Regions from separate parts of the Streptomyces sp. NPDC034670 genome, predicted to be linked through region 1. Evidence: riboswitches for the same ligand, from Rfam matches in the RefSeq annotation. Region 1 holds a riboswitch; each other region holds the start of a gene.
The links. A riboswitch is a leader RNA that binds a small molecule or an ion and turns the genes downstream of it on or off. The one in region 1 is predicted to bind cyclic di-AMP.
Positions count from the first base shown of each region.

Region 1 (4,148 bases):
CCATGATCTGATCCAGCAGCTTTCCGCGCACCGCGAGGTTCGTGTACTGGAAGTCGCCTTCGGGCCTGCGGTCGGCGAGGAGCACGGCGAACCGGTCGGCCCAGCCGACGAACGCCCCGTCGGGGCCGGGGTCGCCGACGCCCTCGGTGAAGCTGTCCCCCACCGCCACGTACGACCCGATCACTGCTCTGCTGTCACTCTTCGAATCGTCTGCCACGAGAGCACATGATTCACCGTGCAATGTGACCTACGCGACCGTAGGAAGGGGTTGACGGTCGGTGAGATGAGCCACTCCGGACGGCCGGCGCGTTCCGCGGGGGTCAGAGGGAGACGCCCTTCGAGCGGAGGTACGAGACCGGGTCCACGTCCGAGCCGTAGTTCGGCGAGGTGCGGATCTCGAAGTGCAGGTGCGGACCGGTCGAGTTGCCGGTCGAGCCGGAGAGGCCGACCTGCTGGCCGGCGCTCACGGCCTGGCCGGCCGAGACGGACAGCGAGGACAGGTGGGCGTACTGGGCGTAGTGGCCGTCGGCGAGCTTGATGACGACCTGGTTGCCGTACGCACCGGCCCAGCCCGCGGAGACGACCGTGCCGGCGCCGACGGCCTTCAGGGAGGTGCCGGTCGGCACGCTGAAGTCGATGCCGGTGTGGTAGCCGCTGGACCACATGCTGCCGGACACCCTGTAGCCGGTGCCGACGCCGTTGCCGGGCACCGGGGAGCTGTAACCGGAGGCGCTGGCGGCCTGGTTGCCGGACGCGGCGTCCGAGGAGGCGGCCCCGGCGGCGGGCTTCGCGGACCGGGTGGCCTGCGAGGGCCGGGTGGACTCGGCGGACTTCCCGGCCGACGAGGACTTCGACGGCTTCGACGCGCCGGAGGAGGCGGACGTCTGCGGCGCCGAGGACTTCTCCGGCGCGCCGGCGGCGGCCTTGCCGTCGAGCGAGAGCTTCAGGCCGGGGTGGATGAGTGAGGGGTCGTCACCGACGGCCTCGCGGTTGTCCGCGTAGAGCTTCTTCCAGCCGCCGTCGACGGCCTCCTTCTCGGCGATCTTGGCGAGGTAGTCGCCGGCCTTCACGGTGTACGTGCGGGTCTCGCCGTTCTTCTCCGCGGCGGCCTGCTGCTGGCCGGTGGCGGGGAGGGACTGGACGGCCTTCTCGGGGGCCGCCTGCGGCGTGGCGGCGTGCGCGCCGGTGGCGCCGAGGAGCGGCAGGGCGAGCGCGGCGCCACCGGTTCCGGCGACGGCGATGGAACGGGTGAGACGCTGGGTCTTGGTACGGCGGTGCTTACCCTTCGCGGGCATGACGAATTCCTCTCCGGCGCCTACGAGGTGAGCTGTCGGGTTCGGGCGGGAGAGTGCCCGGCCGCGCGGTGACGCGGCTTCACCCCGAGCCTGTTCCGGAGACCGGAACAGGCGGTGTTGCCTGTGGGTCCCCCGCTCCTGCCGTACACGGGTAAGAGTGTGCGGGCTCCGGGCGGCGGCAGGATTAGGCGTCCGTCCGGATCGGTGGCGAACGTAAGCGACCGCGACGCGAGGGGACAAGCGCGAGGTTCACCCCGAACCCCTTCTTCCGTGATCCATCGGCACGAAAGAGGTCACCGAGCGTCACCCGGGACTCCGATGCCCCACCGAACTGCCCTGCCGCTCCGCCGAATTGTGCGGGCGTCACGGTAACCCGGTGTCACCGGTATGACGATGCTCACGCACCCTGCCCCATCTCACCTTCTACCGGGGCACGTTACCTCGAACCGAATTAATCGGACATAACTCTTCAATACCCTCATTGAGGGCGTCGCGACCGGAGCGCCACGACGTCCGCACCGCCGCGCGGACCGGCGGGCGAACCGGGGCACAACGACACGACAACCGGCACGTTTCGCCGGTTTCGCGGCATTCGCGCACGGACGGCGCGTCGAGACCCCGCAGCCGGAGCGCGGGCCCCCGCGGCGCCGGCCCCGGAGGCACGCGGGCACGACCGTCGTCCCGAACCCCCGGCCCGGTCCTCCTTCCCCCGCTTCCCGTTCCCCCGCGCGCACGGACGCGGACCGGCGCGACCGGACACCCGCGTCGCCGAGGCCACCGGGGCCACCGGTCCCGCCCGTGGACGGCTCATTGCCCCGGGCATCCGTGTCGTATCGTCGGGGGACGCCCGTCGGCGAGCCCCGCCGGCGGGGAGTGGGAGGAGCCCTACGTGACGCAGCACATCCCGTCGACCGAGCCCGAGCTGACCGGCGTGCGCAACTTCCGCGACGTGGGGGGACTGCCGACCGTGGACGGCCGGCGGGTGCGGCACGGGGTGCTGTTCCGCAGCGGCCACCTCGCCCACGCGACCGCGGAGGACGCCGTCTTCCTGTCCTCCCTGGGACTGCACACGATCTTCGACTTCCGCAACGCGGCCGACCAGAAGCTGGAGGGGCCGGACGTCGAGCTGCCGGGTGTGCGCAACGTGAACCTGCCGCTGAGCGACCCGGCCGACGGCGCGGAGTTCTGGAGGATGGTGCGCGACGGCGACCTGGACCAGCTGCGCTCGATCCTCGCGGACGGCAAGGGAGCGGACCGGATGATCGCCTCCTACCGCGCGACCATCAGGCAGCGCACCGCCGAGCACTCCCGGGTGCTGCACGCGCTCGCCGAGGACAGCGTCCCCGTGCTGATGCACTGCGCGGCGGGCAAGGACCGGGCGGGCCTGTCGGTGGCGGTGACGCTGCTCGCGCTGGGCGTCGAGCGCGACGCGATCTTCGACGACTACCTGAAGTCCAACGCCACGCACCGCCGCTACAAGGTGCACCGCAGCGGCAGCTCCGCCTCGGCCTACTCCCCCGAGGTCATGGAGCTGCTCAGCCCGCTGTTCGACGCGCGCGCGGAGTACCTGTCGGCCGCGCTGGAGACCGTCGAGGAGACCTGGGGCGGCGTGGACCCCTACCTCGAGACGGCGCTCGGACTCACTCCCGAGGTCCGGGAGCGGCTGCGGACGCGCCTGCTCGACTGAGTCCGGCGCCCGCTACTGCTGCGCGCCGACCTTGAACAGCAGGTAGAGGAAGGCCCCGAGGCCGTGGCACACCACGACGTAGACGAACAGCCTCACCCACAGGGCACGGGGGAACTTCTCCTCCAGCTTCTTGCCGTTCATGGCGCTTCTCCGTGGGTCGGGCCCAGGCACAGGGTGGCCGTGGGACTCTGCAGCAGGGTGTGGACGAACAGGAGCTCGACCCCGTCGGGGTCGGCGGCGGCGATGCGGTGCGGGGTCAGCGAGTCGAAGTGCGCGCTGTCGCCCGGGGCGAGCCGGTGCAGACTGTCCCCGAGGCGCAGCCGCAGCCGCCCCCTGAGGACGTACAGCCACTCCTCACCGGGGTGGACGCGCACCATGTCGCCCTGGGAGCCGTGCGGCACGCGGACCCGCAGGGCCTGCATGCCGCGCCCGGGGGCGCCGGCCTGCCAGTACGTCCAGCCGCCCGCGGCCGTGGGCTCCATGTCCGCGGCGCGCACCACGGCGTCCCGGCCGGGGGCCGCCTCACCGAGCAGTTCGGAGACCGTCGTACCGTACGTGCGGGCGAGGGAGAGCAGCATCGGCAGCGAGGGCTGACGCTGTCCGGTCTCCAGCCGGGAGAGGTGGGCGGGCGACAGACCCGCGTCGCGGGCGGCGGCCTCCAGGGTCAGGGAGGCCCGCCGCCGCAGGGCGCGCAACTGCGGCGCGACCGCGGGGAGCGCGTCGGCCTGCCCGGCCGGCGGCTCCGTCTCGGAGGGGCTCATGCCCTCCATTCAGCCGGTGATTTACCCCTGGGGCAAATTTCTTGCCTCAGAGGCAAGCCCCGTCGGCGCGGTCAGCGGTGGGCGAGCGCCTGCTTCACCAGCGTCCTGCCGAACTCCCACACCAGGCCGCCGTCGTGCGCGTCGTCCATCACCGCGGTGAAGGCGTCCACGAACCGGTCCACCTCCCGCTCGCCGATGATCAGCGGCGGGATCAGCTTGATCACCTCCATGTGGTCGCCGGAGACCTGGGTGAGGATCCGGTGCCGCTGCAGCAGCGGTACGACCACCATCTGCGCGAAGAGCCCCCTGCGGGCGGCCTGGAGCATGGTCCAGCGGCCGCGCAGCTTCAGCGACCGGGGCCGGCCGAACTCGATGCCGACCATCAGGCCCCGGCCCCGGACGTCG
Region 1 covers NZ_JBVITR010000100.1:2,350-6,497, forward strand. The annotation lists gene ACZ56B_RS32210 (SGNH/GDSL hydrolase family protein) at 1-184, opposite strand, end outside; gene ACZ56B_RS32215 (M23 family metallopeptidase) at 321-1,295, opposite strand; cyclic di-AMP (ydaO/yuaA leader) riboswitch at 1,300-1,456, opposite strand; gene ACZ56B_RS32220 (tyrosine-protein phosphatase) at 2,185-2,982, shown strand; gene ACZ56B_RS32225 (DUF6126 family protein) at 2,995-3,123, opposite strand; gene ACZ56B_RS32230 (helix-turn-helix domain-containing protein) at 3,120-3,743, opposite strand; gene ACZ56B_RS32235 (aspartate aminotransferase family protein) at 3,815-4,148, opposite strand, start outside.

Region 2 (4,148 bases), on a different contig from region 1:
TGAACTTGTGACAAGTGATCGTCTGCGGATACGTTCACCCATCAAGCGTGGCGTCCCGACTCCGTCCGCCGCGCCGGTAACTGCTGTCTTGTGAAAGGTCTCCGCATGCTTTCCGGGAACGGTCGGCACCGTCGCCCCCGCCAGGCTCCGGCACTCCTCGTCGCGGCCGGAGTGACCGGCTCCGCCATCGCGATCCCGCTCCTCGGCGCCGGCAGCGCCAGCGCGGCCGACGGTGCCACCTGGGACCGGGTCGCGGAGTGCGAGAGCGGTGGCTCCTGGAGCCAGAACACCGGCAACGGCTACTACGGCGGCCTGCAGCTGACGCAGGACGACTGGGAGGCGTACGGCGGGCTCGCGTACGCGCCGAGCGCCGACCAGGCCAGTCGCGGCCAGCAGATAGCCGTGGCCGAGAGAATCCTCGCCGACCGGGGGGTCGGCGCCTGGCGCACCTGCGGGCTGACGGCGGGTCTGGAGCAGGGCTCCGCCCCGGCCGGCACCGGCGCGGGCGGGACGGAGGACTCCGGACCGGGCGCCTCTACGCCCGCGTCGCCGTCCCCGTCCGCTCCCGCGGACCCGTCCGCATCGCCGGACGCCGGTGAGCCGTCCGCTTCCGCCCCGCCGTCGTCCGGCCCCGCGGCGGGCGCGGGGGGCGCGGCCGGCGTGTCGGGCGAGCCCGGCCGGACCCCCTCCGCTTCGGGCACCCCGAAGAGTGACGAGTCGGACAAGTCAGGACAGTCCGAGGGTTCTTCGGAGTTCACCGAGGGCGCCGGCACCGGCCGTCACCGCGGCATCGGCGCCGAGGAGGCCGCGGGCGGGGAGCGCACGGCCGAGGCGTCCGGCCGGCACGCCTCGCGCGGAGCCGACGCCCCCCGCGACGCCGCCGACGGCTCGTACACCGTGCGTTCCGGCGACAGCCTCTGGTCCATCGCCGACTCCCTCGAGCTCGAGGGCGGATGGCGCGCCCTCTACGCGAAGAACGAGCAGGCCGTCGGTGCCGACCCGAACCTCATCCTGCCCGGTCAGGAGCTTGAGGTCGGGGTCGGACCGGATGAGGGGTGACGTCCGAAAGAGTGGATGTGCGGCGGTAGTTGGTGTCGCGGTTCGGGCTGAATGTCCGAGTTAAAGATGATGAGAGATAGATCTCAGAAGTCCTGATCGTCTTTGTCATTCCGTTGATCCCGTGTCTACGGTCGTGATCGCTCGCCACCGCGGGCCCCGACTGCCGCCACGCCGAATCCTGCCAGCGGCAGCACGGGAACAGTCGTCGCACTCATGCGCCGCAGGCAGGAGCGGGGGAACCAAGGTAGGCGCCGGACCCGGAGGTTGACACCGGATCCGGCTCGGGGTGAAGCCGCGTCCCGCGAGGGACGCGGCCGGGCAACTCAACCGGCCCGAACCCGACAGCTCACCTCGTAGGCGTCGGTGAGGGGATCCATCCATGCTGTTTTCCGGCAAGGGCAAGCACCGTCGTCCGTCCAAGGCCACCCGCGCCATCGCCGTCGCCGGCGTCACCGGCGCCGCCGTCGCCGCCCCGCTGATGGCGGCCGGCAACGCCTCCGCCGCCACCGCCTCCGAGTGGGAGGCCGTCGCCCAGTGCGAGTCCGGCGGCAACTGGTCCATCAACACCGGCAACGGCTACTACGGCGGCCTGCAGTTCTCCGCCTCCACCTGGGCCGGCTACGGCGGCACCAAGTACGCCGCCACCGCCGACCAGGCCACCAAGGCCCAGCAGATCGAGATCGCCGAGAAGGTCCTCGCGGGCCAGGGCAAGGGCGCCTGGCCGGTCTGCGGCAAGGGCCTGTCGAACGCCTCCTACAACGGTGGCGGCTCCACCCAGTCCCAGGGCGGCGGCTCCGCGCAGAGCCAGAGCCAGAACCAGGGGCAGAGCCAGAACCGGAGCCAGAGCCAGGGCCAGGGCCAGGCTCAGAACCAGGGCGCCGGCTCCACCGAGACCCGGGAGACCGAGCGGAAGGCCTCCCGCTCCGCCGAGCGCCAGTCGGCGAAGAAGACCGTCACCACCCCGACCGGCGAGAAGGTCAAGAAGGGCGACGGCGAGTACAAGGTCGTCAAGGGCGACACCCTCAGCTCGATCGCCGAGGAGCACGACGTCAAGGGCGGCTGGGCCAAGCTGTTCGAGCTCAACGACGACGTCGTCGAGGACGCCGACCTCATCTACCCGGGCCAGCAGCTGCACCTGAAGTAAGGGCGGCGGCCTTTGGCCCCTCCTCCCCGCCCCGGCGCGTGTCCCCCGCACGCGCCGGGGCGGGGTTTTTCACGGGCCCGCGAGGTCACGGTTTCCTCCCCGTTGCCGGAACGTGCTTTGTTCCGTCAGGAAACAATCTAAGCTCGGTTCCGTCCGCGGGACGGGCGACCGGATGCCGATCGCCCGGAGCCGGTTAGGCTCGGTCTCGCAGAGCCACCGCGGCCCTGCCCACTCGCGTCACACCCATGAAGGAGATGCTCGTGCCGTCCATCGACGTCGTCGTAGCCCGGGAAATCCTGGACTCCCGAGGCAACCCCACGGTCGAGGTCGAGGTCGGCCTCGACGACGGCAGCACGGGTCGTGCCGCCGTCCCGTCCGGCGCCTCCACCGGCGCCTTCGAGGCCATCGAACTCCGTGACGGCGATGCGGGCCGTTACCTCGGCAAGGGCGTCGAGAAGGCCGTCCTGGCCGTCATCGAGCAGATCGGCCCGGAGCTGGTCGGCTACGACGCCACCGAGCAGCGCCTGATCGACCAGGCGATGTTCGACCTGGACGCCACCGACAACAAGGGCTCGCTCGGCGCCAACGCCATCCTCGGCGTCTCGCTCGCCGTCGCCCACGCCGCCTCCGAGGCCTCCGACCTGCCGCTCTTCCGCTACCTGGGCGGCCCGAACGCGCACCTGCTGCCGGTGCCGATGATGAACATCCTGAACGGCGGCTCGCACGCCGACTCCAACGTGGACATCCAGGAGTTCATGATCGCCCCGATCGGCGCGGAGACCTTCTCCGAGGCCCTGCGCTGGGGCACCGAGGTCTACCACACCCTCAAGAAGGTCCTGAAGGGCAAGGGCCTGGCCACCGGTCTCGGCGACGAGGGCGGCTTCGCCCCGAACCTCGGCTCCAACCGCGAGGCCCTCGACCTCATCCTCGAGGCGATCAAGGAGGCCGGCTACACCCCCGGCGAGCAGATCGCCCTCGCCCTCGACGTCGCCGCCTCCGAGTTCTACAAGGACGGCTCCTACGTCTTCGAGGGCAAGGAGCGCACGGCCGCCGAGATGACCGAGTACTACGCCGAGCTCGTCGAGGCGTACCCGCTCGTCTCCATCGAGGACCCGCTGTTCGAGGACGACTGGGAGGGCTGGAAGACCATCACCGCCAAGCTCGGCGACAAGGTCCAGCTCGTCGGTGACGACCTGTTCGTCACCAACCCCGAGCGCCTGGCCCGCGGCATCGAGGAGGGCGCCGGCAACGCCCTGCTGGTCAAGGTCAACCAGATCGGCTCGCTGACCGAGACCCTGGACGCCGTCGAGCTGGCCCAGCGCAACGGCTTCAAGTGCATGATGTCCCACCGCTCCGGCGAGACCGAGGACGTCACCATCGCCGACCTGGCCGTCGCCACCAACTGCGGCCAGATCAAGACCGGCGCCCCGGCCCGCTCCGAGCGCGTCGCCAAGTACAACCAGCTGCTGCGCATCGAGGAGATCCTCGACGACGCCGCGGTGTACGCCGGCCGCAGCGCCTTCCCGCGGTTCCGCCCCGCGGACCAGTAGGCCCTCCGGGTAAGGGCCGAGTGCCGTACCCGTGGGCAGCGTCGTACGTACGTCCCCGGACCCGGTCCCGTACCGTGTCCGGGGACGTACGCGCGTATGACACAGGACATGGGAACGGGAGGCGGGGGACATGGCCGTGAAGGACCGGGACCGTTTCTCCACCGCGACCAGGATCCGGCTGATCGGCGAGCAGACCGCGGCCCGGGTCTACCGCTCGCAGACCAAGCGCCAGGCCCGCCGCTCCCGGCTGACCGGCCGCGCGGCCCTGCTCGCCCTGGTGGTCTGCTCCCTGGTCGTGGCCCTCGCCTATCCCATGCGGCAGTACGTCTCCCAACGGTCCGAGATCGCCGACCTCCGGCAGGAGCAGGAGGAGGCCCGCCGGCGCGTCGAGCGAC
Region 2 covers NZ_JBVITR010000019.1:24,762-28,909, forward strand. The annotation lists gene ACZ56B_RS15545 (transglycosylase family protein) at 106-1,059, shown strand; cyclic di-AMP (ydaO/yuaA leader) riboswitch at 1,266-1,434, shown strand; gene ACZ56B_RS15550 (transglycosylase family protein) at 1,439-2,203, shown strand; gene eno (phosphopyruvate hydratase) at 2,464-3,753, shown strand; gene ACZ56B_RS15560 (FtsB family cell division protein) at 3,884-4,148, shown strand, end outside.
Region 2: another riboswitch for cyclic di-AMP. It lies ahead of ACZ56B_RS15550 (transglycosylase family protein); the one in region 1 lies ahead of ACZ56B_RS32215 (M23 family metallopeptidase).

Region 3 (4,148 bases), on a different contig from region 1:
GAACCCGGACCGGGACGTCTCGCTCTACATCAACTCCCCGGGCGGCTCGTTCCACGCCATGGCGGCGATCCACGACACGCTGCGCTTCGTCTCCTGCGACGTGGAGACGGTCTGCCTCGGCCGGGCCGAGGGGGCCGCCGCGCTGCTGCTCGCCGCCGGCACCCCGGGCAAGCGGTGTGTCCTGCCGGGCTCCCGCCTGGTGCTCCGTCAGCCCGCCTCGCCCGGCCCGCTGGAGGGCCGGGCGAGCGACCTCGCGGTCCAGGCGGGGGAACTGGCCCGCGTCCGGTCCCGGATGGAGGACATGCTCGTCCGGTACACCGGCCGCACCCCGGAGCAGGTCCGGTCGGACATCGAGCGGGACACGGTCCTCGACGCACGGGCGGCGGTGGACCACGGCCTGGCGGACCGGATCGTGTCCGACCGCGAGGGCTCCCACCCCGCCGCCGGAGCGAGGTGAGCCCCCGGTGCTGCCGGAACTCCCCCCGCTGCCCGCCCTGACCCGGGCGGAGGCCGAGCTGATCGACCGTTACCTCGAGGTCGTCGACCTGCTCGGCCGCATCAACCCCGCCTCGGACGGTGACACCTACCGCGGGCTGCGCGCCGCACAGGCACTGGTCGGCAGGGCCGTCGCGCTGCGCGACGCGCTGACCGTGATGCACCGGCGCGGCGAGACCGAACTGCACTCCGCCACGCTGGCCCGGGCACTGCGGGTCCTGGACGGCGAACGGCGCACGGCCCGGCTCACCCTGCCGCGGTCCCCCGGCAGTTGACCCCGGACCGGTCCGGACGGCCGTCCCCGGCGGCGGCGCGTCCGGACCGGGGCCGGAACGGACCAAACGGCGTACCCCCATCCGGCGGAGATGAACCTGCTGTTCCCGGGCCGCCGAAGTTGCGCAACACGCGCGCCCGACGGGCGGAATGGGGCGCTCCGACGCTGGTCCGGGGCCCTTCGGCACCCTTGACAGCAATCCGAACAGGAGGGTGTCCACCCGAACGGGTGAGTGGTGAGTAACAACACAAATCCCCTGTCCCGTTGGGACTTCGGGCCTGCCGTGGGACAAGATCCGTGACTGACGACAAGACCCCGCCGCCGCGGCGGGGCGATCCGGGCGGACGCCGAGTCCTGCCGCCGCCCGGATGACCGGTCGACAAGGAGTGGATCGGCAGGAGTGGAGGACCCGAGCACGACGGGTCGCCGGAACACCTGTTCCGAGCAGCCCTTGGGGTGAAGCCGCACTCGTGCGGCCGGGCAACTTCGCCAGCCCGAATCCGACAGGTCATCCTTCACAGGCGGCTGACGAAGGGTTGCGCATGACCGCGCTCAATCGTGTCCCGTCTCTCATGGCCCGGGCCGGCACGGCCTCGGCCCTCACCCTGGCCGCCGTGGGCGGCTCGATCGTGGTCCCGGGTGCCGCCTCGGAGGCGGCAGCCGCGACCACGGCCACCAAGGCTCTGAACATCGCCGCTTCCAAGAAGGGATCGCCGTACCGGTGGGGCGCCACCGGACCGTACCGGTTCGACTGCTCCGGGCTCACCCTGTACGCGTTCAAGAAGGCGGGCAAGCAACTGCCGCGCACCGCCGCCCAGCAGTACAACAAGACGCGCCACATCTCCGCCAAGAACCGCAAGGCCGGGGACCTGGTGTTCTTCCACTCGGGCCGCAGCGTCTACCACGTCGGCATCTACGCCGGCGGCGGCAAGATCTGGCACGCCCCGAAGACCGGGGACGTGGTGCGCCTGCAGAAGATCTGGACCAGCAGCGTCTCGTACGGCCGGGTCAACTGACCCGCGGGGGCGGCGGCGTCCCCGACGCGCCGCCGCCCCCGCCGGGCGTGACACGGCCCGGCCCGTCGTCCGTCGCGGTACGGCCGGCACCGCCCCCGTACCGCACGGAACCGGGAGTCCGCGGCAACGGACCGGCCGCGCTTCGCCGGACCGTTCCGGGAACCGCGGGTCACCCGGACAGGCGCGCCCACCCTCTTGGCCTCCCGCTGCCGCTCGCCCCCACCCGCGCTTCGACGCGCCCGCCGCGCTTCGACCCGCCGCCCGCGCCACCACCCCGCTGCCGGCCGTGTTCGCCGCCGCGCCGCTCACCGCGCCCGCCGCGCCGCACCGTTCGCCGTTCCGGCAGGGCACCGAGCCGCACGTCGTGCGGGACCGCTTCCCGGCCGAAGCGGCCCCGACCGTCCGGGCGCGCCGGCGCACCGCCCGCCGTCCCCGCGCCGTGACGGCCCCTACGGCTCCTGCCGGCCCGCCGCCGTGGCCGGTTCCGCGGCGGGTTCCGCGGCGGCGGGCAGGGCCCACGGCAGTTCGACGGAGACGGTCTTGCCCCCCTCACGCGTGGGACGGATCCTGAGCCTCCCCCCGCATTCCGCGGTCAGACAGCGGATGATGACCAGTCCGCGGCCGTTGTCCTGCTGGACGGCGGCGGGCAGTCGCCTGGGGAGACGCGGGTGGCTGTCGGTGACACCGACGTGCAGCCGCCCGTCGCGCCGGAGGACCATGTCCACGGTGAAGGTGGGCGACTGCCCCAGGGTGTGCTGCACGGCGTTGGTGGCGAGTTCGGAGACGATCAGCCGGACGGTGTCGGACACGTCCGCGTCCGCGGGCATGCCCCACTCCGCCAGCACGTCCACCACATGGGCGCGGGCGGCGCGGACCGAGGCGGGATCGCTCGGCAGAGTGATGGATGCTTCCAGGTGGTCTGCCATGGCGATGTCGTCCCTTTCCCACGGGACCGCAGTCCGACACGGAGCGGATGGTTCGAGTACGGTCCCGCACTGGTGCTTCGCCGCCAGAGTGCCATCACCGCACGGCGCGGGACGGCGATCCACCGAGATATGCATATATCTGTCGCCCGAAGCGGTGAACCCTGCGACGGAAGACCGTATCCGGGCGGCCCGGGAGGAGTAGGGAGAGTCCATGCAGCACGGTCCCGCGGTGCGCCGCCGGAAACTGGGTGCCGAACTGCGCACGCTGCGCACTTCGGCGGGGTTCACCAGCGGCGAGGCGGCCCGGCTGGTGGGCTGGCACCAGTCGAAGGTGAGCCGGATCGAGACCGGCACGAGCGGAGCGAAACCGGCCGACGTCCGGTTACTGCTCGACGCCTACGGCGTGACCGATCCGCAGCTGCGGGAACTGCTGCTGGTGCTCTCGGGCTCCGGCGACGGCGACGGCCGGCACCACTGGTGGCACGCCTACCGCGGCGTACTGCCGCCGACCTACCGGGACTTCATCAGCCTGGAGTCCCAGGCGAGCGCGATGCGCACCCTGGAGACCACGGTGGTCCCCGGACTGCTGCAGACGCCGGAGTACGCGCGGGCGGTGACCCGGGCCGCGCTGGAGGGTGCCTCGGAGGAGCGGCTGGACGCCCTGGTGGAGGTGCGTCTGGCCCGGCAGGACGTGCTGCGGGCGGACCCCCCGCTGGAGTTGAGCGCGGTCCTGGACGAGGCGGTGCTGCGCCGGGAGGTCGGGGGCCCCGATGTGATGGCCCGTCAGCTGGAGCAGCTGGTCGAGGCGGCCCGGCTGCCCCAAGTGCGGCTGCAGGTCCTGCCGTTCGCCGCGGGGGCACACATCGGCGTCACCGGCCCTTTCGTTATTTTCTCATTTTCGCGCACTTCTGATCTTGACGTGGTGGTTCTCGACCACTTGACGAGTAGCTTCCATCTGGAGCGGAAAGAAGACCTCCGGGCCTACTCGGAGGCCTTCGAGGCCCTTTCGATCCACGCCCTTTCCCCCGAGGACTCGTTGGACTTCATCGCCGGTGCCGCCACCGGCGCGTAAGGAGGCACGATGACCGCACCGCCTCGGACCCCCCGCTCCGCTCCCGACCTGCACGGTGTGCGGTGGCTGCGCAGCAGCTACAGCACGGGCGCGAACAACTGCGTCGAGACGGCCCGGCCGGCCTCCGGCCCCCGGGCCGGACTGCTCGCCGTGCGCGACTCCAAGACCCCGGCCGGGCCCGTGCTGCTCTTCTCCCCCGGGAGTTGGACGGAGTTCGTGACCGCCGTCCGCTGACCGCCGGACGGCCGGCCGGACCGGACGGAACCCGGCCGATCCGGCCGACCCGACTCGTCACCCGGCCGACCGGCGATCCGACCGATCACCCTCCCACCGGGCGACGCACGGCCGTGCCACGCCGACTCATG
Region 3 covers NZ_JBVITR010000011.1:79,917-84,064, reverse strand. The annotation lists gene ACZ56B_RS11120 (ATP-dependent Clp protease proteolytic subunit) at 1-457, shown strand, start outside; gene ACZ56B_RS11115 (hypothetical protein) at 465-770, shown strand; cyclic di-AMP (ydaO/yuaA leader) riboswitch at 1,121-1,308, shown strand; gene ACZ56B_RS11110 (C40 family peptidase) at 1,312-1,785, shown strand; gene ACZ56B_RS11105 (ATP-binding protein) at 2,235-2,711, opposite strand; gene ACZ56B_RS11100 (helix-turn-helix domain-containing protein) at 2,923-3,783, shown strand; gene ACZ56B_RS11095 (DUF397 domain-containing protein) at 3,793-4,017, shown strand; gene ACZ56B_RS11090 (8-amino-7-oxononanoate synthase) at 4,144-4,148, opposite strand, start outside.
Region 3: another riboswitch for cyclic di-AMP. It lies ahead of ACZ56B_RS11110 (C40 family peptidase); the one in region 1 lies ahead of ACZ56B_RS32215 (M23 family metallopeptidase).